Linked DNA regions of Desulfomonile tiedjei DSM 6799. The main gene of each other region encodes a partner of the protein of the gene in region 2 in a complex. Links are inferred from orthologs where the notes say so. Each region holds a gene or a part of one and is shown on either strand. Other genes may lie near its edges. The genes, in order: scpB, DESTI_RS12185 and smc.

Region 1 (9,687 bases), 2.5 Mb from region 2 along the record:
CCCACTGTTCAAGGGTGCCGCTCTGGAATTTTTGTGAAAGAAGTCTCACATCCACATTCACTGGCGGCGGCACCTCCACATCACCCACGCCAAAGCCGAAAACAGCAGTAGGACGGCTCCATTTGACGTCACGCCAGAAGGTTTCATACTTGCACATGAGTTCGAAAATTGTCGAAATCACGTTGGAAAAAAGCGTGTCGGAATCCTCCAGGATATCCTTGATTTTGTGAACCTTGGGACGTCCCATGAATGCCTGAACCACTGCAACATGATTCCGGACGGATGTTGTGGTCATCCAGATGTCGATCCCGAAGGAGGAAATGGAATCACTCCAGGCATCCGTTTCCAGGAATATTTTCGCGAGCTCTCCCGAAAAACCGTAATCCCCTCCGATGGGCTGGCGGACGCGACGCCCGTATAGAGCCCTCGTCAAAGGATATGCAATACTGTTTGTTATAGGGCCGTCATACTTGTGGCGAACGTATAGCGGTGCAACAAACTGATACTGTTCGAAAAGCGGTTCCCCGAGATTGCGTATCCACAAAGGAGTTATGCTCCGCAGGTCCGCATCGATGAGGACAACCGCCTGCGCGGACAGTTCCACGGCTTTTGCCAGCAGATTCCGGACATTATTGCCTTTGCCGGTAACTCCCTCTTCCGTGGAAATGTAGATCTTGGGAGCGGTCGTCTCCGTGGTCATGAACGCTTGTCGAGTGTTATCCGGAGAGTGGTTATCGCAGTTTATGATGACTGCGGACTTATCTGAATAGTACTTTTTCAGTCCTTTGTCGGCCTGCTGTGTAGGGTAAGAGATGGAAGACGCTTCGTTGTAAGATGGTATTCCCACAACGATGTCTGCTCGAGTAATACCATCGGGATTGTCTTCAATAAACTTCATTGAGTTTTCTCTGAAACTGAAGATTGATTTGCCGCTAACCGAGAGCCCAACCTTAGCACAACCAATGGGAGTTTTCAATTCACACGCTAAGCGAGAAAACCTGAATCTAAAGGCTTTTGGGGAAGGATACTCTCCAGCAGTGTGAGTCTCGTGGACATGGCCGAAAACTTCCGGTAAATTGTGAGCAAGCCAGACTCGGCCCAAGCTTTGTTATATGTTTCTGCATTCTATCAAAGAAGAAGATCGGCCAGTCCCGCCAACGCGGGATTATCGGAAGGTCCCCAATCATTCTTCTGATTATAGAATATTAATCGGTGTGACGTGGACAAAGAACATCTGAAGTCCATAATAGAAGGATTGATTTTTGCCCATTCAGAGCCTCTTAATCCGGAGTCTCTGGTGCGCGTCCTCGGGAATGTATCCGCAGATGCGGTGCAGCAGGTTCTGGACGAATTAGAGGAATATTACCGGGAGCGAGCGAGGGGCTTCTTGCTTGTCCGAGTTGGAGGTGGATACCAGTTCCGTTCGTTGCCGACCGTTGCCCCGTGGATACTGGAAATGAAGCGCGTGAAACCCGCGAGGCTCAGCAAAGCCGCCCTGGAGACACTGTCGATCATCGCGTACAACCAACCGGTAACCAGGAGTCACATAGAGCAGATACGAGGGGTGGAAAGCTCTGCCATGGTCAGGAATCTCATGGAGCGAGAACTGGTAACGGTGGTGGGAAAGAAAGACGTTCCCGGCCGGCCGCTTCTTTATGGGACTTCCAAGCGATTTCTGGAGGTATTCGGGCTTCCGGACCTTGCTTCCCTACCTTCTTTGCCGCAACTGGAAGAGCTGACCCAGGAAGACCTCACCGAAGGGGACAGGAGCGAAGAACCAGCCCCTTAGGCAATCATGTACAAGTATCCGTCGTCGCATCCAAACAAGACATAGTTGTCGAAGACCGTCGGAGAAGAATTTACCGGGCCTTCAGTCTTGAATTTCCATTTTTCCGCGCCGGTGTTCACATCCAGGCCGTAAAGAAATCTATCGGCACTCCCGCAGTACACGGTGAAGTAGGCCAAAGCAGGTGATGAAGCAATCGGGCCGCCGGTTTGCACTTTCCATTTTTCCTGGCCCGTTCTCTCGTCAACTGCCACTATTTCTCCATTTGAGTTGCCGACAAACACGCGGCCGTAACCGACACATGGAGAACATGATATCTTGGATTTGGACGCATATTTCCATTTCTCTCTGCCGGATTTCATATCCACGGCACAGAGAGTGCCGTCCCAACTCGCTATGTGGGCCATGCCTTCATTCAGAGCAGGCGATCCGGAGACCGGCCCGCCAGTCTTGAATTCCCACTTCTTCTCACCAGTGGAAGCGTCCAAACAATAGACCTTTGTGTCGTAGCTGCCGAAGCAAACTTTTCCGTCAAGAATTGCAGGGGAAGAAGAAACGATTCCTCCTGTCTTGAATTTCCAGAAAATCTGCCCTGAAATGCGATCGACACAGTATAAATTTCCGTCCGAGCTTCCGAAATATGCTTTTCTCTCGATTATTGCCGGAGAGGATGTTACGGGTCCTTCGGCTCTTACTGTCCAGCTCGGCAGGCCGTTCACGGCATTCAGGCAGACTAGAGCGCCTTCGGACGTTCCGAAATAGAGTTTACCGCCTGCCACTGCTACCGATGCGGAAATGGGACCATTGGTGGAGAAACTCCAGTCTTTCTCGCCGGTATCTAAATGTACCGCGTACAGGGTCCCGTCCCAGCTTCCGAAAAATGCTAATTTCGTAGTGCAGACTGCCGAAGAAGAAACCCAGCCGCCTGTCTTGAATTTCCATTTCAGCTCGGAAAGTTGCCGGACTCCCTGGGATTCATACATTCCAGTTCTCTGGAGATTGCCCCGGAACAAATGCACTTCATCATCAACAATTTCTTCAACACGCGGCGTTGGACATTTCCGAGTGTCCAATTCACAAATCTCGGCCTCGATTGTTGCCACAAAAGCACCGCACTGGGAACATTGGTCGAAGGCCTCATGATAGGTCGCTCCACATTCCGGACATTCAAAATCGGCGTGTGGAAGAACCGGAGCTATAAGGCGCCTGATTTCGGACTCCTGAACAGCTCCCACCTGTAACAGTCTTCTGAAAAGGAGTTGCAGTTCTTCAGATGAAATACTGTACTTGGTCATGAGCCCTTGTCGGGACAAACCAGACCGAATTGCCTCGACGAGTTCTTTGGCATTAATGGTTCTCAGAGACATGTGAACACTCCAGCCGGAACTTACATCAATTTGCTTTCAAAGTTTGACGAAAATCCCTCTAACCCCCCTTTATAAAGGGGGGAATGGGGGGATTTTGAATGCAAATTGGTATTACTCCCAGCCTGATCAGCGTCCGATACTGTAATAATAAAAACCTCTGTCTATCATTCGTTTCGGATTATAAATGTTGCGGCCGTCGAAGATTACCGGTTGCACAAGCAAGCTCTTGATCTTGTCGAAATCCGGATGCCGGAATTCATTCCATTCGGTGACAATGATCAACGCGTCTGCTCCCTCCAGGCACTCGTAGTTGCCAGGGGCAAATTCAACACCATGCCCCAGAATTTTCCCTGCATTCTCCATTGCCACAGGATCGAATGCCCTGATTCGCGCTCCCTGGTCCAAAAGGAAATTTATCAGTTCCAGAGAAGGAGCTTCACGCAGGTCATCAGTTCTGGGTTTGAAACTCAAGCCCCAGATGGCGAAGAGTTTCCCGGACAAAGAATCTCCGTCATAGTGAGCGAGGATCCTATCCATGAAATGCTTTCGCTGCATCTTGTTGGCTTCTTGTGCAGCTTCCAGAATCTTGAGCGACACACCGTATTGAGCACCGGTTTGAACGAGCGCATCCACATCTTTGGGGAAACACGAGCCACCGTACCCGATACCTGCAAAAAGGAACTGGGGTCCTATTCTGGGGTCCGAACCAATGCCGATCCGTACCATTTCAATGTCCGCTCCGACCTTTTCGCACAATCTGGAGAGTTCGTTGACAAAGGATATCTTGGTTGCCAACAATCCGTTCGCGGCGTATTTGGTCATCTCCGAAGAAGCGACGTCCATGACGAGTATCGGTTTTCCTGTCCTTACAAAGGGACTGTACAGCTCTTTCAATATCTCCCCGACTCTCACGTCTTCCACGCCAATGACCACTCGATCGGGTTTCATGCAGTCATCGATGGCATTTCCCTCTTTAAGGAATTCCGGATTGGAGGCAACATCAAAAGGATGCTGCGTTTGGGCTGCAATGATCTCCTTGACCTTTGCCGTGGTCCCCACCGGAACTGTGCTCTTGGTGACAATAATCTTGTACGTGTTGATTGCTCGGCCGATGTTGCCGGCAACCTCGAAAACCTGGCTGAGATCGGCATTTCCATTGCCGTCCGGTGGAGTACCTACTGCTATAAAGTTTATAAGAGAACGTTCGATGGTCAATTCCAGGCTCGTGGTAAAGGAGAGACGTCGCTCCGCCACGTTGCGGGCAATCATTTGCTCCAAGCCCGGTTCATAGATGGGCACTTTCCCATCGATAAGATCTTGGATCTTGCCTTCATCTATATCCATCAAGGTGACATTGTTACCCATTTCCGCAAAACACACGCCTGTCACTAATCCCACGTAACCGGTTCCTATAACGCCAACATGCATACCGAGCACCTCTTCAAAATTCAAACTACTGGATAATACCAAAGTGCTTTCATAGAGGGAATATTGAGAGATCTGTTTTTGGCCGGTCCTGGCAAATCTCCTTCGCTACGAACGCCACGCCCTGGCGTGGCTGACTTCACTTCGGAGACATGCCGGGACCGGATTTACTCCCGCCGGTGGCGGGATTACTTCTTTGAACGCACATTGCTATAAGCGCTCTATTATTACATCAAACGGTGAAAGTCTCCAAGCATAATCTCAGCAATATCATGAAACAACATCGTAAGACCTTGGAATATCAAGCCGGAAGCCGGCACCCACAAGGTTCTTGATTTCAATCGGACATTAGTCTGTCAATTGCCATATTTCAAAGCCTTCACATGAAGGAAAAACCCGCATAAAATACAAGGTGATTCCAGGTGACAAGCATTGATTTCAAACTCGTGTCGAAGCTTTTATTGATAACATTGGAAGTAACGATGTCTTGAACCTTTGTAGAGGCTTCCTGCACGGTCGGCGGGGTTTCCTATTGTATTTTTTGGCGTTTTACGGTATATAGGATGGATACTTGGATGAATCCCATAAGGGATTTTATTTAAAACTTTGTGTATTTGAGGGTGGGCACATTGCCTAGAGTACTATTTCATCGATTCGTTCCGGTTGTAGTCTTGGGATGTCTCCTCTGGGTTTTCATGATTCCTACCGCTTGCGCGGAATCTCCACTGCCGGATTTTTCTGGTATTCAGCTCGCACAGGCAGGATCGTTGCCGGAAACCAATGCAAAACCCGAAGGGACGCAAGTTTCGCGTGATTCGCTCTCGACGATCAAGCTTGACAACATAAAACCGCTTTACACTTCTCCTGCTCTTCCTGGTGAAGGGGTCTGGGATACTTCGGGAGTTCCGAGGGATTCCAGTGGAAATCCGATTATCTACAAAACCTTTTACCGCCCGAGCGTGGATTTTCCGAATGCCGTCGTGTACATGATGGTCGTGGATATGAGTAAGACCTTCCTGCAGTACTACGTGGGATCTCAGGAACCCGGTGCTTCTGTAGCGTTGTCGGAAGTTGAAACCGAGCTTCGGCCCAGAATTCTCGCTATTACGAATGCCATGTGGATGCAGAGACATTCGCGGGGTGCAGGAGCCATATTCAGAGGCAAAGTGGTCTATCCCATGGTAGACGGCATGGCCACCATGATCGTGTACAGGGACGGATCTGCGGATATCCGGGAATGGAACGCAGATATCCCCATCCATCTGGTGCGTGACGCGCGCCAATTGCGACATCTTATTGTGAAAAACGGGATGGTTGTGCAATCGGTAATGCGTAACGGCAAGCTTGAGGATTCAGAAATCGGGCTGGGCTTTTTACTCGGAGGAGGCGGCAAGAACCTTGACGGCAAGCATTTCTGGTACGTTGCCGATCGCAGTGCATTCGGTATCAGAAAAGATGGAAATCTGGTGTTTGCCATAGGACATCATATCGGGACCAAGGATCTGGCCAAAGCGCTCGTGCTGGCAGGGTGCGAACGCGGTATGCACGCGGATGCAAATCCGCACAATATCGTAGGGAATCTTTACGTACGAGACGCTCAGGGTAATCTCGTTACAAAGCAGAAACTCTCTCCCGAGCAGTCCAAATACACACTGAAGCGTTATGAGGATGGGTACACGAAAGACTTTTTCGCCATGTTCGCGAGGGACAATGCCGGGCAATCATCCGGTCGTGCGGTCAGCCGGACTGAAAACCAGCCTAACTATAGAACCCGGTGATTGCTTCTTGCATTGCAGATAATTCGTCTCACCGTATCCGACTGAAATAACAGAAGGGGAGTCCAACAGGATTCCCCTTCTATACTCTCCCACGAGATTTACTTCATCGGTTTTCAAAGGATATTTACGAAATCGTACCAATCCATCGCTTCCATGAGTTTTCCGCAGCATGGCGGAAACTCTCAGGCAACCAGATGGAACTCGTCTTTCTTCGCACCACATACGGGGCATTTATCGGGAGCCGCATCGCCGATGGTGTACCCGCATTTATCACAGACATAGTATGCCGAAACGGTGATGTCTTTGCCGCTTTCCACTGCTTTTACGGCCTGGCTGTAAAGTTCGCCGTGAACCTTCTCCACTTCGTTGGCCCAGTGAAATGACTTCGTGGCTGCGCCTTGTTTCTCTTCTTTCGATGTGGCAAGAAATTCGGGGTACATGCTGGAAAATTCGTAGTGTTCGCCCTGAAAAGCTGCTTTGAGGTTGTCCAGAGTAGAGTTGATGCCTCCGAGCACTTCAAAATGGTTGTGAGCATGGATTGTTTCAGCATCGGCCGCAGCTCTGAAGAGTTTGGCTACTCCGGGAAAACCGTCTTTGTCGGCCTTCTTTGCAAATGCGAGATACTTGCGGTTAGCCTGAGATTCTCCTGCAAATGCTGCTGCCAAGTTGTCGTTCGTCTTTGTCATTCTTTCCTCCTCGGATTAAGTTTAGAGCCGCAAGGCTCCTGAAGATGAGCCAGCATAATGCTGGGCAGTTGTACACCGTGTGAACACGTATCAAAAAGTAAGAGCATCTCGTTCGAGATGTTCGCAATCAGGACAGATTCCTACCACTTCCACTCGATGGGTAAGGACGCGATGTTTGCAGTTTTTCCGAGCTGTCTCTTCAATCTGAGGAAATGGGTCTATTGGCAGATCCTCAACTCTTCCACAACGTGCACAACGCACATGGTAATGGGTGCTGGTGTCCCCGTCGAAACGCCTGCGTGTTCCTGCGACATCGATCTTCTGAGCGTTGCCTTCCTCGCACAGGATTTCGAGGTTTCGGTACACGGTGGCAATACTGATACCCGGCAGGCGATGCCGGACTATTTGATGCAGCTCTTCAGCCGTAGGGTGCGACGTGAGTTTTTTCAACTCTTCCAGCACAACCTGCCGCTGTTTGGTCATTCTGCGTGTGAACACTTGAGTGATGCCCCTTATCGCTAACGCTTCTTAATTAAAATAAGTGCCAGATCGCAAAAACTTTGTCAAGAAAAAATTGCATACACCTAAGAAATTCCTTCTTGGATAATAGTTCCTCAAAATCGCTCAGAAATCCGATAACCGGGTAAAAATAGCAGCTAACCTGATAAGAGTAGGGTGTTCAAGAGGTCAGAAATTGTGGCTGCCATAAAAGGTGGGTGACCCTGCTCGACCATTCAGTCTGTTTATTGAAGCGAAACAATACGGGCAAATGTTCAGCCGTATCAATTCGTCCCCTTGTAAACTTGTCCGGGATAGTAAATTTCGAATTTGAACCGGGGAAACTGTTTTGGAAGTCGCATGACGTTGAATACCATTACTCCGATGGATATGCGGTCCAACCAGGAGGACATGGGCCAACCGAAGTGCACCACCACGCTTCGACCGGTCAGTTCGTATTCCACCACTTTGAGCAAGTCCACCATATGCTGGTACACGCTTCGTCGCTCGGCAACAAACCTGAAGTGATTTGACGAAAGCCTATTCGGAGCGCCTCTTCGAGGATTAAAATAGGTCACATAGGCTTCATTTTGTCTTACCTGCTTGATAGCTTCCTCTCGGGGTCTTCGAAAATAGATGTGCACTTCCGGATCGACGGATTCACTCAGATGCAGGATCATGTCCATCTGGGAATCGCTTTGTTCCGCTGCTTTTATCTCAGGGGCCCTTCTTTTCGCTATCATAAGCCCGGCCAAGAGGACTATGCCGGTGATGGTTGCCCACAATTCCGTACCGTGCGGCTTCATCCACGCAAGGAAGAAGAAGCAACTCAGGAAGACCACAAGAAATACGACTGTCACAAAACGGTTTGTGGAAAACGGCTTTATCTCCTTCGTGCCCATGAAATAGCGATAAATGATCAAAGATCCCATGTTGATGCAGAAACTGGCGATCAAGCCCAAGGCATACATATCGGCCAGGATCATCTGACTGCCTCGGGTGATGAGGATGATGACGGAAAAAAAAGCGGCATTTATGAGATGAATGCGATAGAGCGAGTCATTCCGATTCGGTGTAATGAGCCAGGAAAATCCGTATCGTTCGGCAACACGCTCCAACAATTCGCTGGAAGCGACAAAAGCCGTGTTAATAGCCATAATAAGAGTGAGGCTGGCCAATATGGCAACCGCGACGCCGAATGGAACGCCGTTTATCATGGTGGCATAATGAGTTATGAGGTCGCCTTCATGAGCGCGAAAATCAATGGGAGCAGATAAAGCCAAAGCGGCAACCACGGGGGTTACAACGCCGACAGTAACGGCGAGAAAGATGTATGCTCGTCCTATCTCCCGCCAGGTACGGACCAATCCTGCTGTCTGAAGAACGGATTCCACGCCAGAGTACGCCAAAACGCAGCTTGCCACTGAAGCGATAAAGATGCCGTAGCCCGAAAAAATCGACCCGGTGTTCATTCTGTGACCGGCGTGCTCGACAGCTTGCTCCAGGCGGGTCAGAGATTCTCCGTCCATGGACAGAAAACCCGACACAATGAGATTAAGGAAGATGATTGTAGCGAAAATGAAGACAGAGAACGTGAACCGCGCATTCTCCTTTATCCCGATAATATTGAGTCCAGCGATAGCCCACACGATGGTTATCGCTGTCATCATCTTGAAAGAGTGCGAAAATGCGAAAAATGAAGTCGCATTCTCCACAGCGCTGACCGCTGAAATACACGCCGTCAAAATGTAATCGACCATAATGGAAGCAACGGCAACGAAAGAGACTACCGGTCCCAGGACCAGATAAGAAAACGAGTACACGCCCCCGCCGAATATCCCGTGAAATTCCAGTATTTCTGCTATTTCAACCAACCGTGTCGTCATGTAGTGAATAAACACGGCAGTAAACGCGATAAAGAAAATAGCACTGGGGCCGATGAAACGGTAGGCCTCGGCAGGAGCGTAGAACACCGAAGTCAGCTCGTCCATGAGGGTGATGACTGCCACAGCGAGCCACGTCAACCAGATACGTCCGCCCTGGGAGTAGTAGAGAAGATTCGTCTTGCGTAACAGAATGAAAAACGCACCGATCAGCGATACATTGAGTAGCACCAGGACGATGGTTTTCATGCATCACGCCTCGAA
Region 2 (9,662 bases):
AGAACCGTAGCATAATTCATTGGTTCGGATCAATCAAATTCCACGTCGGACGAGGGATTCAGATCAGCGAATTCGCTGCAAAATTCTCTCGAATTCCGGTGTACTTCGCACTGAGTGGAAGACCGGGTCGCGAGACAATTTTTCCCAATTTGAATATCCCGCATGAAGCGCGCGGTCCAGCGTGTCCAAAGCTTTTTCTGTCTTCCCGGAGATGGCGTACATACCAGCAAGATTGTAGAGAGCCGCCGAGTCGCCCGGCTCTGCATCTACCGCACGAATCATCCAGGGAACAGCCTCTTCAACTCGATCCGACATGGCAAGTGCCAAGGCATAGGGTGAGAAAAGAACCGATGCATCCGGATTCTGATCCAAAGCATTCTTAAGAAGTGCCGATGCATCCGCTATACGTCCCTGTTCAAGGTACATCATGGCGAGATTTCCATAGGCCTCGGCCAACGGTTTTTCACGATTGATCAATTTTGTATATATTCCCTCGGCATCACTGGATTTTCCCGATCTATAATATGCCACGGCAAGAGAAAACATGAGTTCGGGGTCTTCTTTGGAAAGTGCTACCGCAGTCTTGTATTCCGTGATTGCCTTTTCATGGTCTCCGTCTTCGAGATAGTAGCTGCCCAGCATTTTGTGGATTTCGATATTGTCGGGCAGGTGCTCAGTTGCCTTTTGGAGCGCAAATCGTGCTTCTTCCTTTTTGCCGGCCCATCGTAATGTCTTGGCCAGGTTGAGATCCCTGAGGCCGAAATATTCGGGTTCGAGGCTGCTCATTCCTTTGTCGTACACAACCTGAATGTCGTCCCTGGAGAGAGTCTTTGTGCTTTTGACAAATCCGTTCTTGCGGATTTCTTCAAGAATCATCTCAGCCAGGAATTGATGATTTTCAATTGTGGGATGCACGTGATCCAGGAAGCTCTCGTTTCCCGGAATTCCCGATCTGTCGCCCGATTGCGCAGCTTTCCCGTCCAGAGCATCCTTGAACGGCACGAGAACTGTCTTCGTTTCCTTCGCCACGGATAGAATCTTGTTCTCCAGGACAGACGTGCACCGCAGAGGACAGACGTCCAGATCTTTCGCTCGCACGAATGCCTGTCTTGCCGCATCGTACTGCTTGGCCTTCAGCAAGGCCCGACCGTGCAGGAAGTGCAGTTTCGCATTGAGTCGGTCTTTCTCTATAAGTTCTTGGATGGGTTGGAGCGTCGCCTGAAAATCGCCCGATTCGAAGACTTTCTCCAGTCGACCGGCGTTCGACATTATCTCTCGTTTATCTGCAGCAGATAATTCAGGCGAGCTTTCAGATTTGAACGGTGAAAAGTCTTTGAGATTCGACGCGGGGTGTACGAGAATGAGACGTACACCTGCTTTCGTACACGTAGATATGATGGCCCTGAGGTTGTGATCGAGGTGTTCTTCCACACCTTTCGCAAATACATCATCTCTGTGGTACAGCTCTAATCCTGCACTTCTATCGAGAATAGCCGAGACCTCTCCCTGGAGCACCGGTTTACGGCTGTCTTGCGATAACTTGGGACTCGGACTTGTTTTCCGGTCGGCGGACGTAAAGGGTTGAAGAAGTAGTTGGAGTGCCCGGAACGTGTGAAAGCTTTCCAACCGTGCCCCTAGAGCAAGGAATCCCGAAGGCTTATCCAGTAATCCGGAATATGTCCTTCTCTCCAGGAATTCATTCTGGCCGGTGTATACGACCATCAGATCGGGCTGGTACTTGAGCGTCTCTTCGATTATGGGGAGAATTCTGTACGAAGCGTAAGAAATTCCACCGGCATTCAACACTTCATAGGTGTGTTGAGGATCGGCAGCGTTTAACAAATCCTGGAGCCATCGTGGAAATGAGGTCCTCCCATCGAAGGGGTGACCGTACGTTGTGGAGCCGCCGAAACAGAACACCCTTACGGTGCCCGAGGGTTTGGGTACCTTAAAAGATGCTTCGTTGAAATACCTTAGCTTTTCGGGTGCCGTATGTGCGATCCCGTTTTCCACTCTGAAAAGAGGATGAATTCCGGAAAAACCTACAAACGGATCGCCACCTTCGGTTTGGGGAGGGAATCCGGCCAATCGCAGGGCACTTTCTACCAAGAAGAAGAATGCCAAACAGACAACCAGACCGAATAGCACATCGCGGAATCGAAATCCTGCATGTTGCGTTGGTTCAGTGTCCGAAATCTTCTCTTTTCTTCCGGAAATTTGTGACTGTTCGCTTTTTTGGGCTTTGCCCGGAGCTTTCTTTATCTTGCGCGATTTCATACGGGCTTTCTACGCGTGTTACGAGACGATTCCGTCACGGTATTTAGTGCTTGAATAGTATCAACCTATTGACACAGGAAAACAAGTGCGAAGGAAAGGTCGTTCTGACGGGAACTATTTCTCATTCTCTTATTTCCAAGCATACAGACTCGAGCACAGTCTTCGGATTGCGATCGATCGCGATCGATGTGTGACCTTTGAATGAAGAAGGACTGAATTATGGCTGTAACCCTGATAAATGCATTCGAAGTCCCGCCGGGCAAAGAACAGGAAGCTCTGGAATTCTGGGAGAGAGTTGCAGAATTCATGAAAAGACAGCCTGGCTATATTTCGACGCGATTGCATAGAGCAATCGTGCCATGGGCTCGCTTTCACTTGATCAACATAGCAGAGTGGCAATCGGCAGAGGATTTTCAAGCGGTGATTGGGAGCGAAGAATTCAAGGAACTCACAGAACCTTACAGCGAGATTTTTCCCCACTATCCAGGGCTGTACGAGGTTATTCGAACCTGAGGTGATATGCTTCACAATCAGGTGATACCCATGAACCAAGGATCCACGAGAGATTTCACGAGGAAACGGCGAAGCATCTCTCTGATTCTCCGGGAACACCTTGACACGTGGGGTGTTTTAAAGGTAAGGTTCTGTGTTTTACAGGGACTCTAAAGAGGTGATGCATGCCGTCGGAGACTATCGAAACCAGAAACGAGCAGAAAGCACGATTTATCCAGCAGTCGGAAGCCCGAACAGCTTTTCTGAAAGAGAAGGGGATTCCGGAACAGAAGATCGAAAAAGATCCCCTGTTGAGGAGCATAAAAGCCAGAATCAAACAAGTGGACGCTGCGATTGCACGGATTGGCTTTCTTGACGATCAAACCAAGAAACTAAAGGAACGAAAAGAGCAGCGTTTGGCGGAGAAAGAAGCCGAGAGAGTTGCTTTGATGAAAGGCGAGATCAAGAAGAGCAAGAAGAAAGCGGAAGAAGCTCCCCCCGAGCCCAAGAAGAAGGGTGGAGGCAAAGCTCCCGCTGCAGGAAAAGGCAAGCAGGAACCCAAAAAGAAATCCAAGTAGGTGCCGAATCCGCATTCAAGGAAATCGCCGAACTGAAAGTCCTGATCTCTTCAGGGCTTTCGGATAGCATACATGGACATCACAGATATTTTTAGATGGCTTCAGAGGCTGGCTCTTCTTGCTCCGGGTTTTCTCCTGGCGGTTACGGTCCACGAGTTTACCCACGGATATGTGGCGTACAGATTGGGAGACCCCACCGCGAAAGCGATGGGCAGATTGACGTTCAACCCGATCAGTCACCTTGATCTCTTTGGGACAATCGTGCTCGTGCTCACGGGAATGATCGGCTGGGCAAAACCCGTGCCCGTCGACCCCAGATATTTGCGCCATCCGCGAAGAGATATGCTCTGGATCAGCCTGGGCGGTCCCGCTGCAAATCTTGTGACCGCAATCGCTTTGTCGCTTGTTCTGTATGCTATGATCTTGGGCACGGGTGGGCAGGTCGGACCATCTGCCGCGTACATTCTGATACCGCTGGTTGGCATTCTTCAAAAGGGAATTCTGATCAATGTGGGTTTGGGAATATTTAACCTTCTTCCTGTGCCGCCACTGGACGGGGCCAAGATTCTGGAAGGGGTGCTTCCTGCGCAACAGGCGTATCAGTTTTCTAAACTGGAGCCTTACGGTTTCATAATCCTCATGATACTCATCTTCACGAGAGTCCTGGACTACATTATCATTCCTCCCATCCGTCTGATTGTGAGCTTCCTATTACCAGGCTTGAGCTGATCGCATGTCCTATGAAATCAAGCTGGAGGTTTTTGAAGGTCCCCTGGACTTGCTTCTCCATCTGATTCACAAGAATGAAGTCAGCATTACCGATATTCCCATCGCCTTGATTACCCAACAGTACCTGGAAACCATTGAGCTGATGAAATCGCTCAACCTGGATGTTGCGGGAGAATACCTCATCATGGCGGCGTATCTCACCCATATCAAATCCCAAATGCTTCTGCCTGCCGATGAATCCGAAGAAGAAGGCTCAGAACAGATTGCAGATCCGAGAGACGAGCTGGTAGCTCACCTGCTGGAATACAAGCGGTACAAGGAAGTTGCTGAAATGCTCGGCACCATGCCTCAACTGGAAAGCGACGTATTTGCACGGGAATCCGCTGAAGACTCCGAGGAAATTCCCAAGTCGCATCAACCGCTTGAAGTTCGGTTATCGGATCTCCTGTCAGCGCTCCGGGACGTTTTGGAACGTACCCCCAGGCGCGATCTCATGGAATTGCAGCCGGAAACGCTTCTCGTGAAGGACAAAATTATCGAAATATTGGATCGGCTCGGTTCCCGGCCCTGGATCACGTTTCAGTCTCTTTTCGATAAGGACGAATCTCGACGAAACGTGCTGACCACTTTCCTCGCGCTTCTCGAAATCGTAAAGCTGCAGCTCGTGCGAATCTATCAGGAGGTTCCATACGGGACTATTCTGATTTCCAGAAGGGAAGGTGAGGAGGCGAAAACAGCAGGAGATGCGGCGGAAACAATCGATTCGGCTGAATGATGACCGTGCCGACCTCTAAACGATCGGCACGGAAACAAATCAGACTTCTTTGACTGTTATTGCCTCTTCAGGGCAGACTGATACGCACGATTCGCAACCCAGACAATCTGCAGGATTGGCTACTACGGTTTCATTGTTGTCCACCACCAAAACGTCAGCCGGACAGATATCCACACATTCACCACACTGCTTACACTTTCCTTCAGCTATCTCGGGAACAAACATCCAATTCCACCTCTGATTCTTGGTATGCATGAGGCTTCTTCTCCGGGACGTGTGATGTCAGTCCCAGGTACCTACCGCTGATGCCAGGGAATTTGTCCGGCTCAGAGCCTCATTGGTCGTGACCTGTAATTCTACATCAAAGAAGTACCAAGTCAATGAACAACCTGCCGCGCAAATGCTAAATTCTAAGTAACAATCGTACGGAAGCTTTTTTCATCTTGATCGAGCTTCTAACCCACTCTGCGGAGCGAACCGTTCCCGCAACTCATTGACAAAAGAAGATTCACGATGTTACCTTTTGATGAAGGCACAGACATGAGGCGTAATCGTTCTACTTTCCCCAAGATTGAAGGTAAATATGAAAAATGAAAAGAATTTTAAAGAGATGTCAATCACAGGAATCGCCTCGGACACACGTAATATGCAACCCGTTGTAGTTCTCAAAGAAAAAAACGGAGACCGAGAGTTGTATATCTGGATTGGGCCGGTCGAAGCCATGGCACTGCAAAGAGCAATTAACAAGGAAGTCTATCAGCGCCCGCTCACGCATGAACTCTTGAGATCTATAATAGACAAGACCGGCACCCGAATCGAGCACATAGAAATAGACGATCTCCGGGATCATACGTATTACGCTACCATCTATTTAAAGAACGCTGAATCCAAATTGGTTACGGTTGATGCTCGACCGTCCGATTCACTGGTTCTGGCAACATGGATGGGAGTTCCCATATTCGTTAGTGAAAAAGTGATCGAAGGAATGACACAGGCTGAGCAAGAAGAGGCCCCCAAGCACAAGATCATCTTCACCCAGGAAGACATTGAGCAAACTGACGAGGAACTGACTAAAATCCTCGAGAGAATCAACCCTGACGATCTGGGGAACGCTTGACGTCTGTTTACAATCTCAGTTGCCAACAGAACCGGGGATAATCTCCGGTTTTTTTTATCTTTTGTCTGTAATTCCCATGAATCGCGATCGCATGAAAAAACTGCTCTTGAGTATGTACCGACAATTGGTCGCTGTTTTCGGGAAAAGGAACTGGTGGCCTGCCGGTTCTCCTTTTGAAGTATGCGTTGGAGCGATTCTTACGCAGAATACTGCTTGGGCAAATGTGGCTAAGGCCATAGCAAACCTGAAAGAGGCCTCTGCGTTGGATCCATTGGCGATTTATCATTCGTCTCACGAGCAATTAGCTGCATGGATAAGACCGGCCGGTTACTACAACATAAAGGCAGTACGACTCAGGAATTTCATCAATTATCTTGTGGAACGCCATTCCGGCAGCCTGGATTCGCTGTTTTCTGACGATGTTCAGGTCTTGCGAACAAATCTCCTGAGTATCAAGGGTATCGGAAAAGAGACTGCAGATAGCATGATTCTTTACGCTGCACATAAGCCGATCTTCGTCATTGATGCATACACGGGGAGAGTAATGAAACGACACGGAATCGTACCTTATTCTGCAAATTACGATGTCATGCAGGAGCTCTTCCATGAAAATCTGCCGGTGGATGTTGAACTGTACAATGACTTCCACGCGCAATTTGTGGCGCTGGGCCACCATTACTGCAAGAAGGTGCCTTTATGTCACTTCTGCCCGCTGGAATCTTCTTTGCCCAACGGAAATCCCGTGATCGGCTAGAAACGGAATAAGGGGGCGCGAGTGGCGCAGCGAAGCAATCTCCCAATGAGGACCACGGTACAGACAATGGGGCCCCACCTGCTCATAAGCCTTAAGATAAGAGCATCCACTCCCAGCTTTCCTGGTGGGGGTCGGCGTCTCTGCCGACCCACGTTGATGGAAAACGCCCGCGAACAGCGAGGAATCCACCATTCAGCAACTAACTTAATCCTTGTCATTGCGAGGAGCGCAGCGACGTGGCAATCGCCTGGGACTCAGGTGCTTAATTTCAGGCGATTGCTTCGCTTCGCTCGCAATGACAGTCATTCAGGCATCTTGGCAAAAGGATGCGGTTCGCTTTGGTCATCACATCCTACGCCGGATTCTTATTTTTTGCCTGATTTCCCAATCTCTTGTTAATCTGTCATTCTTACGACCTGCGGCATTCTTATTCTCCAATGATTTTCACCAACACTCGTTTCCGCCGACCTCCATCAAACTCACCGTAAAAGATCTGCTCCCAGGGGCCGAAATCGAGCTTTCCTTCAGTGATCGCGACAACAACTTCTCTTCCCATAATCTGTCTTTTCAGGTGCGCGTCGCCATTGTCTTCTCCGGTCCGGTTATGAAGGTACTTGCTCACAGGTGCATGGGGCGCCAATTCTTCCAACCATCGGTCATAATCCTGATGCAGACCGGATTCATCATCATTGATAAACACCGATGCAGTTATGTGCATAGCATTCACAAGGACCAGACCTTCCCTCACCCCACTGTCATGGAGCGCGCCTTCCACCTGGGGCGTAATGTTTATAAATCCTCTTCTCTTAGGAATATTGAACCAAAGTTCCTTGCGATAGCTTTTCATGGAATCCTCCGTTAGTATAGGATGCTTGTATTATCCTATTTTCAGAGCGCGGAACAACCCTGCGCAACGTGCACACGAATGCAGGAGGAGCAATATGGCTAAGATTGCAGATATCATGACCCGTGAAGTCATCACCGTCACTCCGGACACTCCCATCCGTGAACTGGCGAGAATACTTGCAGAAAAGCGCATCAACGGCGTCCCGGTGGTAGATGAAGATGGAACGGTCCTCGGAGTAGTATGTGAATCCGACCTCATCGAGCAGGGCAGACCTCTGCATATTCCTACCGTCTTCGTGATCCTGGATTCCTTCATCCCCCTGGAAAATCCGTGGAGACTGCAGAAAGAGTTCAAAAGAATCACCGCAACCAAGGTTGAAGAAATCTACTCCAGGCCCGCTGTTTGCGTATCTCCTGAATCGGACGTATCCGAAGCGGCAAAGCTCATGAGCGAAAAAAAGTACTATACGATACCGGTTTGCGATGATGCAGACAGACTGGTGGGGGTATTGGGGAAGGTGGACGTAATAAGGGGACTCGCGTGATAACATCAATTAAATTAAATATATACGTTATTTTTTTAAATAGATTGTTTTGGTATTTAGGATATTTTTTAGAATATGCTTTAAAATATATTGACAACTATCTGGAATCATGGTTTAAGCGATCTCACACAGCGGGAGGCGTAGCCCGCTGCCAAACATACCTTTTCCCCATGCGAAGCCCCGGTTCTCATCCTCCTTTCCGGGGCTTTCCTTTGTACGTTTTCTTTCCCTTCGCTGCCATATTCCTCAACAGGGTTCAAATTCCCGCGAATTTCGAGAGGCAAGCAATTGGATCGTGATCGACTGAAGAAGATAATGGAAGATGTCCGTGACGGATTGCTCCCCTGTGAAGAAGCCTGCAGAATATTTCAAGATCTCCAAACAGAGGATCTGGGTTTTGCAGCAATCGATCATCATCGAGCCGTGAGACTCGGTTTCCCGGAGGTTATTTTCGGACAAGGTAAGACAGCTCAGCAGATCGTCGGTATTGCGACGAGTCTGATGTCCAGGCAGGACGTTGTCCTCATCACGAGAGTTGACGAAGAAAAAGCAGCGGCAATTCTCAAGGAAATTCCCGAGCTTGACTACAACTCTCTGGCCGGAACACTTCTTTTCACCCGAGGCGAAATGAGGAACAGGGGAAAAGGCGAGATTTTGGTGGTGGCTGCCGGAAGTTCGGATTTGAGCGTTGCCGAGGAGGCCAAAGTAACTGCTGTATCGATGGGGAACAGTGTAGGGACGCTGTACGATGTTGGTGTGGCGGGTATTCACCGGCTCTTGACGAATAATCGAAGACTCAGGGATGCTGCCGTGGTCATCGCTGTTGCAGGCATGGAAGGTGCCTTACCGAGTGTAATCGGAGGATTGGTCGATCGGCCGGTCATAGCCGTACCTACCTCTGTCGGATATGGTGCAGCCTTCGGCGGAATAACCGCGCTGCTTGCGATGCTGAACTCCTGCGCGCCGGGAATCGTAGTGGTCAACATCGACAATGGATTCGGAGCAGCCTATGCAGCGACGTTGATGAACAGGATAGCGGAATGAGTGCAACCATTTGTATGTAGATAAGGAGGTCTATGGATATCAGTCGTTTATGTAGTTGAGTTTATATAATATCCCCTCGGGCAGTAAGTTACTCTTTTCATTGATGGTTGTGGCCGCTTCGGCCATGGATGTTCAGTTATGAGCTGGCACTAAGAATTCTGCGCCCTGGAAGGGCGGCCCAATACTAGCCACGGGTGTCAGAAAGCGTCTCAAAACCTGCGCACTGCGGCGAATCACGCAAGCCGGACGGGAGGACCTGCTTCTGGGAAAAAAGCAGTCCCGTCAAGTGAAGATCAGGCGAGGTTCGATCCGAGTGTACTGTCCGTTATAAGGTCATGGTCTCCCTCCGGCTGCTTACGTGAATGCCACCTCGCCGGATACCCAATGGTGGTAGAGCTTCCTGAGATTTATGGTCGTGCAAATAAGGTCCCACTGGGCCTTTACGTTGTCGATTCCGGCCACGGTCCATCGCCGAAAGCTTAATGCGCTCTTGATCCAGGCAAAC
Region 3 (10,802 bases), 2.4 Mb from region 2 along the record:
ATACCGCACGGACCTGCCCTGTAGGTCCGTGTATCGCCTCAATGAGAAATATGTTGACTGCAAGTCCGTATCAGGTGCTCTTATTGCGTGACTTGCTTTCTCAGATGCATTCACCTAATCCTGCCTGACCTGGATCGAATTCAGCTGTTTTTCTCGCTTTACATTGAAGGACGGTGACGATAGTATCCGCCGAGATCAAAAGCAGAGGCATAAAATAGAAAAGCCGCTTTCACGGCCAACTTCGAGACAATTAGCCAACTGTGGTTGGTGAATCGAAGCGTCGTAGGCAGAAAAAGCGTTTCCCAAACCGATGAAGATCAAGCGATTAGAGATAAAAGGCTTCAAGAGCTTCCCGGATAAAACAGTAGTCGAGTTCAAGCCGGGCATTACCGCAGTGGTGGGGCCGAACGGCTGCGGCAAGAGCAATGTTCTGGAAGCCATCCGCTGGGCAATGGGCGAGCAGCGTGCTCGAACTCTGCGCGGGAAGAAAATGGAAGACGTGATCTTCAATGGTTCCGATAGCCGGAAAGCAGTCGGCATGGCTGAGGTCCAGCTTGTGCTTTCAAACACGGACGGCCTGAGCCCTGCTTCCATGGCTGACTACGACGAAATCATGATAGCACGCCGCTTATTCAGGGACGGCGATTCTCAGTATGAAATCAACGGGATTCCCTGCCGTCTTTCCGATGTGGTTGATTTCTTCCTTGATACGGGCGTTGGTAAGAATTCGTACGCCATCATCGAGCAGGGACGAGTTGACATGATTGTGGCCTCCAAACCGGAGGATCGCAGGGTCCTCATCGAGGAAGCCGCAGGAATAAACCGGTACAAATCGAGAAAAGAAGCTGCAATAAAAAAGCTGGAGCAGACCAAACAGAACCTCGTCCGTATCAGCGATATCGTTAGTGAAGTGAAACGCCAAAGCACAGCGCTCAAGAGACAAGCAGCCAGAGCAGAGCGTTATCGAAAGCTGACCGAAGAGCTTCGCAGCCTGGATCTCAGCATCCATTCCTGGAAATACCGCGAAGTGGAAACTGAAAAGGTCCGTGTAGATGGAGTGCTCCAGGAAGAACACGCGAAGCTCGCACAATGCGAAGCCGATTATTCCGGATTGTCCGCGGCACTTGAAGCAGAGAAGCTCAAGGCTTTGGAACTAGATAAGAAGCTCAAAGATCTCGTGGAATCCCGCCACAAAGCGGATGTGGAACTCACTGCCCTGAGAGGCCGCATCGAAAAACACAGATCAGGTATTGCGCAATCAACCGAACGGCAAAAAAGATCGACCGACGAACGTATCGTGATCGTCAAGAAGCTCGGAGAGGCTTCCTCACTAAAAGATACTCTGCAGAAGAATCGGAACACCATCTCAGAATCCATTGCAGCCGCTTCAGAGGATCTGAAACAAGCACAATCAAGCATGCGGGCAGCAGATCAGAGCCTTGTTGCAGAACGGCGGGCAGTCGAACAGTTCAAAGAAAACGTGTTCAGAACGCTTCAGGAGTCGGCCCAGGAGCGCAATCGCATTACCTTCCTGAAAAAGAGAGCCAGAGAAATCGATCTCAGTCTCGAGAAAATGACTGGCGAACTGCAGTCCATTTCCGATGCCCAAAAAGCCGATGCCCTGCAGCGTGAAGCTCTTGCCGGCGAATTGGAGATGACGACAAGAGCTCTCGCAGAACAATCAGAGCGCAAGGATCGTCTCTCCGAGGACCGCGAAAATCTGAGAAAACAGATCGTTTCCATGAGGGAATCCCTTTCCTTGGACGAGAAAGAATTTGCCGTTTCTAAAGCTAGATTCGATTCTCTTTCGGCAATGCAGCACGAATTCCGGGCATACGACGAAGGCGTGCGGTTTCTCATGGTCAACAAAGATACATGTGGCTCGGACTCGCTGCTCGGACCCCTTGCTGAAATGGTGGAAGTGGCCCCGGAGCATCGTAAAGCTCTTACAGCAGCGCTCGGGAATAGACTGGGACATCTCGTGGTGGAATCGCCGCAACATGGTGCAGAATCCGCGAACCTGTTGAAGGAACAGGCCGCCGGCAGATCGGGCTTTTTGCCGCGTAAGCCGAGATTTGAGTCGAACAAGGAGGGTTCTCCCGGCCCTGAAGACGCAATCCGGTTGAGTGAGATTGTCTCGTTCCGGGCTGGATGTGAGGAACTGGGATCGTTTCTCCTCAGCGATTGTTTCGTAGTGGACGATTTGGCTACCGCGGTTCGTCTCTGGGAGAATAACGGATATTCTGTGGATCTGGTAACCAAGACCGGAGAAGTCCTCACGAAACATGGCGAAATCATTGGAGGCATGGAAGACTCCAGCCGTGAAGAGATCTTCCGGGATCGACACGAAATGGCAGATCTCGACAAAAAGCTTCAAGATCTTGGCAAAAGGTTGACCATTCTAAAAAGCGAACTCAAAGCGAATGAGTTGAAAGAAAACGCGTGTTCGAAAGATCTCGAATCCTGCCGTGCAAGCATGGGCGACCTTAATGTAAAGGAAGCCGGCCTGAAGAAGGATCTGGAGAGACTGGATTCGCAGTTATCAGGGTATCGGAGAAGAACGGATATCCTGCAGCTCGAATCCGGAAACCTTCAGAAAGAAAAACTCGGTTTAGACGATGAGACTCTGAAATCCGAATCAAAAATTACCGTCCTGGAAACAAAACGTCAGGCGCTTGAAAAGCAAAAAGAGGAGTCATCGCGAAAAGTCGAGGAGCTCCATGCTACAGCCCGCGAGAATTCCCGTACTACAGGTGAGCTGCGTGTGAAATTGGCTCAACTTGAAGAGCGCAATCGCTCCATCGATCGCGAGTTTCAGGCTCTCTCGGAAACCGTCGTTCAGTACGAATCCCGTATCGCCGCGCTTACCCGTGACATAGAATCTTCAGCGGAAGAAGAGAAGCGATTGACTCTCGAATTGGAGTCCTGCCTGGCGGGAGAGCAGGAATTGCTTGCAGCTAAAATGGATCTATCCGAGAAGATTCAATTTCTGCAAAAAGAATCCGAGGAACTGTCCCTATCAGTTAGAAACACCGAGGAACAGGCAGCTCGGTCTGAAAAAAGCATGCGGGAACTTCGGGAAAAGGTTCACGGCCTGGAAATGGAATCTGTCAGATTAACGCAAATCCTGGAAGGGATTGTGGAGAAGATTCTCGAACGATACCGTACAGATCCCCGGACAGTCCCCTGCCCTGATGCGCTCCCTGACGATTCGGGTCTCGACGAACTGAGAACCAAAATAGAGGCAATGGGCGAAGTCAATCCCGCGGCCATTGCAGAGAGCAGAACCATACAGGAGAGGCTTGTCTTTCTGCTCGAACAGGAAACGGACCTCAAGAAAGCTGTGGAATCTCTCTACGCAACCATCAATGCCATCAACAAGACGACACAGGAACGATTCCGTACGGCATTCGAAAACATCAATGAACAGTTTCAACAAATATTCCCGTTTCTCTTCCGAGGAGGAGAAGCCCGCCTGGAACTCACCGACAAGGACGATCTCCTCGAGACCGGGGTTGAAATCCTGGCACGACCTCCGGGAAAACGAATTCAGAATATGGACCTGTTATCCGGCGGTGAAAAAGCATTGACCGCGGTTGCCCTGATCTTTTCGATTTTCTTGACAAAACCCTCGCCGTTTTGCCTTTTGGATGAAGTGGATGCGCCTCTGGACGATTCGAACCTTTCCCGGTTCAATGAAATGCTCAGGAAACTGGGTGACAAGACTCAATTCTTGATTATCACGCATAATAAGAGAAGCATGGAAGAGGCGGATTCATTGTATGGCGTGACCATGGAAGAATCCGGAGTATCCCGCGTCGTGTCCGTCCAATTCGCTTCCTGATGGGAAATCGGTAGCAAGACTTGGGGAACCTTTTTTGTAAATGGATTATGCCGTTAGCTCAAGTTTTGAATTGAAGGTATCGGTTTGTCAATCGTAATTACATGGTCTTGGCATTGCGGGCGTAGTCACTGTAGGGGGCCAACTCCCAAGAGCTCAGATCTCGAACGGATGAATTTGTGCCGAATCGCCTCTCTCGCTCTTCAAACTTCTAGCGCATTTATGGGAATAATCCAATAAACTATGGTATCGGTTCCATAGTGGAAAAAGTCAATGTACAGCTATCCTTTTGCGCACTGATTCTCGCCGGCCGTATGTTCGCGAACAAACGCATCCAGAGTTCTCGTTCGATACGCCCCTTCGCATCCCATTATCTTGTGCTTTCAGATCAACAATTATGGGATGCCAAAACTAATGTCCGCCTGACGACAGGGGTATTGGTAGGTGCCGTGCCTTCGTGGCCGGCACGTCTTCAATATAATCAATGATATCGTTAAAATGGACCGGCAGAGGAACTGTCTCAAAATTCTTGAATACACAACATATCGTGCCACGATTCGCCATCTTCGTAGGGGTAGGCCTAGTGCCTACCCTTATTCGGGCGGACTCGCAGGTCCGCCCCTACAATAGGGGCGGGATATGATGAGAAATTCGTGCCATGATCCAGGATAAATTTTGACTTTTGAGACAGTTTCGAGACGCCGGTCCCTACCATATCCTGTATTCACACGCGGAATAGACGACAGAATTGCGCCGATCATCGACAATTCTATAGTGGCCCCTTTCTTGCACAATGGTACAGCCAAGAGTCTTGTCGGATGAACTAAATCCACAGCAATCGCCATCTGGGCAATTTCCCCGCGCTAAGAAGGGCGGTACCTGATCTCAAGATCCTGCATTGATTATGCAGCTCGTGAGAATAATCAACAAAGTCTTTGCCGTTTGTTGAGCCATCCCACTGCGAGAAAATGAGAAGCATGAAGAACAGAAGAAGGAGTGGTTCCCATGGCAATAGAAAACTGGCTGCAATCGTGGGGAGAATTTACAGGAGGGAAATTCTTTCTGATGTTCCTCTCAAATCTGGTAAGGTTGGCATCGGACGTTCCATTGATTTACCGTGCTGAACAGAAAAGGAAACTCATGAGTCAAAAGGACCTGCCAAGTTTTGACGAACCGGTTGAAGACGATGCTGCAATCAAGCTGCTTCGAAACTCCAATGTCGCGACGGAAACCATTGATCTGAACAATTTCTTTGCCCCGAGTCTCACTTCTTCCGGTAGCTTTGATTTGCAGGAAGTGCCGAAAACCTCCTTTGGCAAACTGTTAAAGGCTCTCCCAATACCGGTCTTTCTCGTAGATAAGTCCTTTTGCATAACATTTTTCAATGATGCCTGTGAGAAAATCAGCACGAATTGCGCCTCACTCCTTGGAATCCGTTTCAGCTCTCTATTCGCAGAGCCCAAGACGTGCCAAGCTGCTCAAGCTGTTATAGAGAGAGTTTTCTCGGAAAGAAAACCTCAAGTGAAGACAGCGTTGATGCAGTTCGAGAAGCACAGGATCTGGGCACGAATCTACTTAAGATCTGTACGGTTGGGAACGGAACGCTCTGTGCTTGTTCTCATAGAAGATTTGACAAGTGAGAAGAAGCAGATTCTCCTGAATGAAAAATACAAGAAGCTCGTGGATATAGTGCCGGTAGGAATGGCCGAATTTTCCCTTAAATCCCAAATACCCGTTACTCTTCCCAAGTCACAGATGATCCCTAGAATATTGCAAGCCTCTCTGATCGACGGGAACAGCGAATTCGCAAAATTGCATCGACACACGTCCATCGATACTCTCGTCGGTTCTTCGTTATCGAAGCTCTTTTTTCAGGAGGAATGCACGGAAGATCTCCTCGGCCTCTGGAGAGACGGCAATTGCCAGGTCGCAAGTCAAGAAATCAGAGAAGAAGATGAAGACGGCCGGATCAGATACCTTGAGAATACCATAATAGGCGACATCAAAGGAGATATTCTGCGATCCTTTTGGATCATGCAACGCGATGTGACAGACAGGATGCGTGTACAGGAACAACTCGCCGAAAGTGAGGAGAGATCGCGACACATGTACGAAAACTCTCCGGTAATGATGCATTCTATCGATCCTCAAGGGATAATCCGCAATGTTAACAAGAAGTGGACGGAGGAGACCGGGTACACGAGAGAGGAAGCAATCGGCAAAAAAATCTCGTTCATCATGACCCCTGAATCGGCCCAAAAAGCGTTTTCAACCGTCTTGCCGGCATTCTGGCGCGATGGCAGTGCTAAAGCTATTCCATATCAGTACGTGAGAAGAGACGGCACTCTGATGGACGTACTGCTCGATTCGGATGTCATGGACGACAGTTCCTGGGGGAAAATAAGTCTTTCGACGATTCGCAATATTACCGAGCGCAAAAGGGCAGAAGATGAAACCAGAAGAACAAAAGCTCTGCTCGATTCAATTATTCAAAATTTACCGACCGCCATTTTTCTCAAAGACGCCGAACACTTGAAATTCGTTCTCTGGAATAAAGCCAGCGAACGCTTGTACGGGTATTCAAAGGCAGAGGTGTTGTCCAAGAGCAGCAATGACATTTTTCCGCGGGAACAAGCTGATTCATTTAATGCTCAGGACACAGAGACCCTTCGCAGAAGAAGTTTGATGGATATCGCCGAGGAATCGGTGAAAACAAAACACGTCGGGCTCCGGCTCATCCACACCAAAAAGTTACCCATTCTCGATAAGGATGGGACTCCGCGGTATCTTCTCGGCATATCCGAGGATATCACCGAAAGAAAACAGGCAGTGAGGGACCTTATTTCCGCACGTGAAGAAGCTGCCGCTGAAGCCAACAAGTTGCGAACAATGATTCAGGGAATGGATGCCGGGATCGTTGTCGCGGATGCGGACGATGTAATTACTGAAGTGAACACCTGGTTTCTGGAAAAAACCGGGTTAAAGCGCGAAGAGGTTGTCGGTAAGAACATCTTTGATTGCCATCAAAATCCGGCTTCAGGGCACAGATTGAGAAGGCTTTTAGATGACTATCGTCATGGAAGCCTTAGAACCGGCATGTCTGAGAACCGCGAACTTGCGGGGATGAAAGTGGCTCTCCGGGTGCAACCCATATTCAGTGGCAACCATTATATGGGGGTTATACTCAATGTCACCGATGTGAGCGATCTCGTTGAGGCCAAATTGGCAGCAGAATCGGCAAGTAAAGCAAAAAGCGACTTTCTCGCGACCATGAGCCATGAAATCCGGACTCCGATGCACGGCATCATTGGCATGACCGAACTCCTCATGCAGACGCAACTCAGCAGGGAACAGACCGAATACCTCGAAATAATCAAAGCATCGGGAGACTCTCTACTCAGGTTAATCAACGATATTTTGGATTTCTCGAAAATCGAGGCGGGAAAGTTCGAATTGGAGCACATTGGATTCGGTCTGCGGGCTATGTTGGGTGAAACCATGGAGTCTCTTGCCATTCAGGCCCATCAAAAGGGTCTTGAACTGGCTTTCCGGGTATCGCCTGAAGTCCCGGACGTCCTCAAGGGAGATCCCGTACGTCTAAGACAGATCATAGTGAATCTCGTCGGAAACGCCATTAAATTCACCAGTGCCGGCGAAGTGTTCATGGATGTGATAGTCGAGTCGGCGTCGACCCCCAATGAAACAACCCTCCATTTCTCAGTGTCCGACACGGGAATCGGTATTCCTGAGGACAAGCAGCAAGAGATATTTTCTTCATTCACCCAAGTGGATACCGGAATGAGCCGAAGATATGGAGGAACCGGTCTCGGACTCGCAATAGGCTCAAGACTTGCGGCAATGATGGACGGTAAATTGTGGGTGGAAAGCAAGATCGGAAACGGAAGCACGTTCCATCTCATGGCAAAATTTGAAATACAGGAGAATTCTACCGACCGTCTTCAAGAATCCGACACACGCTTCAACCTCATGGGATTGCCGGTCTTGGTGGTCGATGATAATGCGACTAATCTTAGAATCTTGAAAGAGATTCTCACAGGATTCGGCATGAATCCCACGTGTGTGAACGAAGCATCCGCGGCGTTAACTGCCGTAAAAGAAGCTCAGAAAACCGAGTCTCCATTTCTCCTTACCATTCTTGATGCCAACATGCCTGAGATGGATGGATTCGAGCTTTCCAGAACAATCGTTGAGACGACGGGATCCCGTGGACCTGTCATCATGATGTTGACCTCATCACGGAATCGAGGAGATTCAGAGCGCTGCAAGCAGTGCGGAATATCAATTTACTTGAAGAAGCCCATTAAGCAGGCCGAGCTGTTCAATGCAATTCAAATGACTCTGGGCATCGCACACAAACCGGATGAATCTAATCAACCGGTTGCAGAGTGTATAGCAGGAGAGAGAAGACGCCTGCTCAAGATTCTCCTGGTAGAAGACAATCCGGTAAATCAGACTCTCGCTCTTCGGCTCCTGGAAAAGAGAGGCTGCACCGTCTCCATCGCCTCAAACGGAAAGGAAGCCCTCAAGTCTCTGGAAGCAGAGAGTTTCGATTTGATTCTCATGGATATAGAAATGCCTGAAATGAACGGTTTTGAAACAACCCAGGCTATCAGGAATGCCGAACAATCTTCAGGCGAGCATATCCCGATAATAGCAATGACCGCGCATGCCATGACCGGTGATCGAGAACGATGTCTGGATGCGGGAATGGACGGGTATGTCTCAAAACCGGTCGACAGTCGAGAGCTTTTCTTCACGATTGATAAGTTTACTCAAGATCGGAGCGCGTGTGATCCGGTGATTCCGGATCGCGATCACATTGACGAGGCCAGATTACTGGAACAAGTGGGTGGCGACAAAGATCTCCTGAGACAACTGATCGATCTGTTTGCAGAAGAATCACCGAAGCTGTTGGGTAAAATGAGAGAAGCTATCGAGCATCAAGACCCTGAGATGCTGCAAATGGCAGCGCACACCATGAAGGGTATGATCGGAAATTTCGCCGCTAACTTAGCTGTTGAAGAAGCTCTCAAGCTTGAAAACCTGGGAAAAAGCCGGAGCATGGAAGAAGCGCGGGATAGGCTTCTTGCGCTCGAGAAGGAAATCATGAGTGTGCAGGACGCACTGAGAATTTTCGTTAAGGATGATCCGCAATGAGAGTACTTGTTGCAGACGACGATCCCGTTACAAGACGACTCCTGGAAGCTCAACTGCAAAAATGGGGTCACGAGGTGATAGTCTGCGCCGACGGCTCGTGCGCCTGGCGGTTACTTTCCGCAGAAAATGCTCCCAGACTCATCATTCTCGATTGGATGATGCCGGGAATAGATGGAGTCAACATTTGTCGCGAGATCAGGAAACTCGAGCAGCAACCGTACAAGTACCTCATTCTCCTGACTTCGAAAAGTAGACAAGACGAAGTTATCGAAGGCCTTGAAGCAGGAGCGGACGATTACATAACCAAACCCTTCAACCCTAACGAACTGAAGGTCCGGATCAGAACAGGTGCACGCATTGTGCAACTCCACGAGGAGCTTACTCTCGCACTCGAAAAATCACGTTTTCAAGCGTCACACGACAGCCTCACAAGTCTTTTCAACCGCACGGCGATCTTCCAGGCCCTTCATAGTGAACTGGAGAGATCTCGTCGTGAATCCACTAAGTTGTCCGTAATATTGGCTGACATAGATCATTTTAAGCATATAAACGATGGATATGGGCATTTGGCGGGAGACGCCGTGCTTAAAGAGTTGGCTAAAAGGATTGCTTCTTCGCTGCGCATGTACGATTCTGTGGGCCGTTATGGAGGCGAAGAGTTTGTCATTATCTTACCGGGTTGCGACGAACAAGAAGCACGGAATGCCGCGGAACGAATACGGTCTTGTATAGCAGATAAACCGATAGTAACATCCGCGGGGGAAATTTCCTGTACCTTAAGCTTGGGCGTGACCTCGGCTCCTGGAACATCAGTGAAGAACATGGATCAGATGTTGAAAAAGGCTGACGAAGCTCTTTACCACGCCAAGAATTGCGGGCGCAATCGAGTGGAGCTATGCATTTGAGAAACAGTTTTGTTATCGTCAACTCGGCAAATCATGCCATTGAAAATACAGTGTCGTGCAAGTCCTTTTGGGCAGAAAGGGTTGATTTTTTCCGACCCGACCATATGGTCGCAACACTCTTCGTGGATTCTTAGGAGTTCCTATGGGTTCATTCCAATCATCACGATCCGAGCACGTTCTGACTGCCATTGAGAGGCTTGTTCCTGATACGGATACTTCTGGCATTGAAACAAGTGCGTCAGGTCCTGTGGCTGAATTTGACAAGCAGGCATTAATCGCAAAGATGTTCGGCGATTACGACCTCGCGAGGGAGGTCGCCGGGCTTTTCCTCAGTTATGTTTCCGAACTGGTGGCTGCCGTCCGCAATGCCTTGCAGCACAAGAATCCTGTGCAACTGGCTTCTGCAGCGCAGGCATTGAAAAGTTCCGTGGCTAATCTCGGTGCGGAGAAATTACTGAGAGTCGTGCGTGAATTGGAAACCATGGGGCAGACGCAGAATCTCTCTGGAGCCGAAGAAGCCTTCCAGCGCCTGGAATCGGGGATCAAGACTGTTTGCGGAGTTCTTACCTCTGTATCGGGCAAATTGCAGTCATGGAAAATTTTGATCTCCGACGATGATCCCGTTTCACTGAGAATGCTACAAGCAACACTCATGAAATGGGGACACGATCCCATCGTCACTCCTGACGGGAAGTCTGCTTTGAGAATTTTATCAAGCGCCGATCCACCGAGATTGGCAATTCTCGATTGGATGATGCCCGGGCTTCAAGGAGTTGAGGTCTGTCGTGAGCTGCGCAAAAGAATAAAAAGCGACTACATTTACGTGATCCTCCTGACGGGAAGGGAAAAGACTGACGATATCATAGAAGGTTTGGATG

The links.
Region 1: DESTI_RS12185 (region 2) and scpB share a complex: the UniProt entries of both Bacillus subtilis proteins name them as parts of the cohesin-like complex. The link is inferred for Desulfomonile tiedjei DSM 6799 from one-to-one orthologs.
Region 3: the proteins of DESTI_RS12185 (region 2) and smc are in contact, whole or in part, in a crystal structure (PDB 3ZGX), measured with the Bacillus subtilis proteins. The link is inferred for Desulfomonile tiedjei DSM 6799 from one-to-one orthologs.

The regions. Positions count from the first base shown.
Region 1 is NC_018025.1:440,429-450,115, forward strand. Bases 76-3,004 are described here. They hold scpB (SMC-Scp complex subunit ScpB), read left to right. Parts: upstream 76-1,219; coding sequence 1,220-1,789; downstream 1,790-3,004. Other genes in these bases: DESTI_RS01880 (glycosyltransferase family protein), read right to left, coding at 76-898; DESTI_RS28280 (beta-alanine-activating enzyme beta-propeller domain-containing protein), read right to left, coding at 1,786-3,004. In the rest of the region: more of DESTI_RS01880, read right to left, coding at 1-75; more of DESTI_RS28280, read right to left, coding at 3,005-3,153; DESTI_RS01895 (UDP-glucose dehydrogenase family protein), read right to left, coding at 3,280-4,581; DESTI_RS01900 (hypothetical protein), read left to right, coding at 5,199-6,356; DESTI_RS01905 (rubrerythrin family protein), read right to left, coding at 6,539-7,042; DESTI_RS01910 (Fur family transcriptional regulator), read right to left, coding at 7,133-7,540; DESTI_RS01915 (APC family permease), read right to left, coding at 7,825-9,672. UniProt on the Bacillus subtilis protein: Participates in chromosomal partition during cell division. May act via the formation of a condensin-like complex containing Smc and ScpA that pull DNA away from mid-cell into both cell halves.
Region 2 is NC_018025.1:2,893,487-2,903,148, forward strand. The notes cover bases 3,062-5,965. They hold DESTI_RS12185 (segregation and condensation protein A), read left to right. Parts: upstream 3,062-4,080; coding sequence 4,081-4,851; downstream 4,852-5,965. Other genes in these bases: DESTI_RS12175 (hypothetical protein), read left to right, coding at 3,062-3,347; DESTI_RS12180 (site-2 protease family protein), read left to right, coding at 3,420-4,076; DESTI_RS12190 (ATP-binding protein), read right to left, coding at 4,891-5,106; DESTI_RS12195 (bifunctional nuclease family protein), read left to right, coding at 5,435-5,965. Also shown: DESTI_RS28820 (tetratricopeptide repeat protein), read right to left, coding at 64-2,277; DESTI_RS12170 (antibiotic biosynthesis monooxygenase family protein), read left to right, coding at 2,497-2,790; more of DESTI_RS12175, read left to right, coding at 2,955-3,061; more of DESTI_RS12195, read left to right, coding at 5,966-5,968; DESTI_RS12200 (endonuclease III domain-containing protein), read left to right, coding at 6,060-6,722; DESTI_RS12205 (secondary thiamine-phosphate synthase enzyme YjbQ), read right to left, coding at 7,150-7,569; DESTI_RS12210 (CBS domain-containing protein), read left to right, coding at 7,664-8,113; nickel pincer cofactor biosynthesis protein LarB, read left to right, coding at 8,402-9,157; DESTI_RS12220 (IS1182 family transposase), read right to left, coding at 9,512-9,662. UniProt on the Bacillus subtilis protein: Participates in chromosomal partition during cell division. May act via the formation of a condensin-like complex containing Smc and ScpB that pull DNA away from mid-cell into both cell halves.
Region 3 is NC_018025.1:527,472-538,273, reverse strand. Bases 1-4,044 are described here. They hold smc (chromosome segregation protein SMC), read left to right. Parts: upstream 1-310; coding sequence 311-3,844; downstream 3,845-4,044. Outside these bases: DESTI_RS28310 (PAS domain S-box protein), read left to right, coding at 4,847-9,019; DESTI_RS02250 (diguanylate cyclase), read left to right, coding at 9,016-9,924; DESTI_RS02245 (response regulator), read left to right, coding at 10,067-10,802. UniProt on the Bacillus subtilis protein: Required for chromosome condensation and partitioning.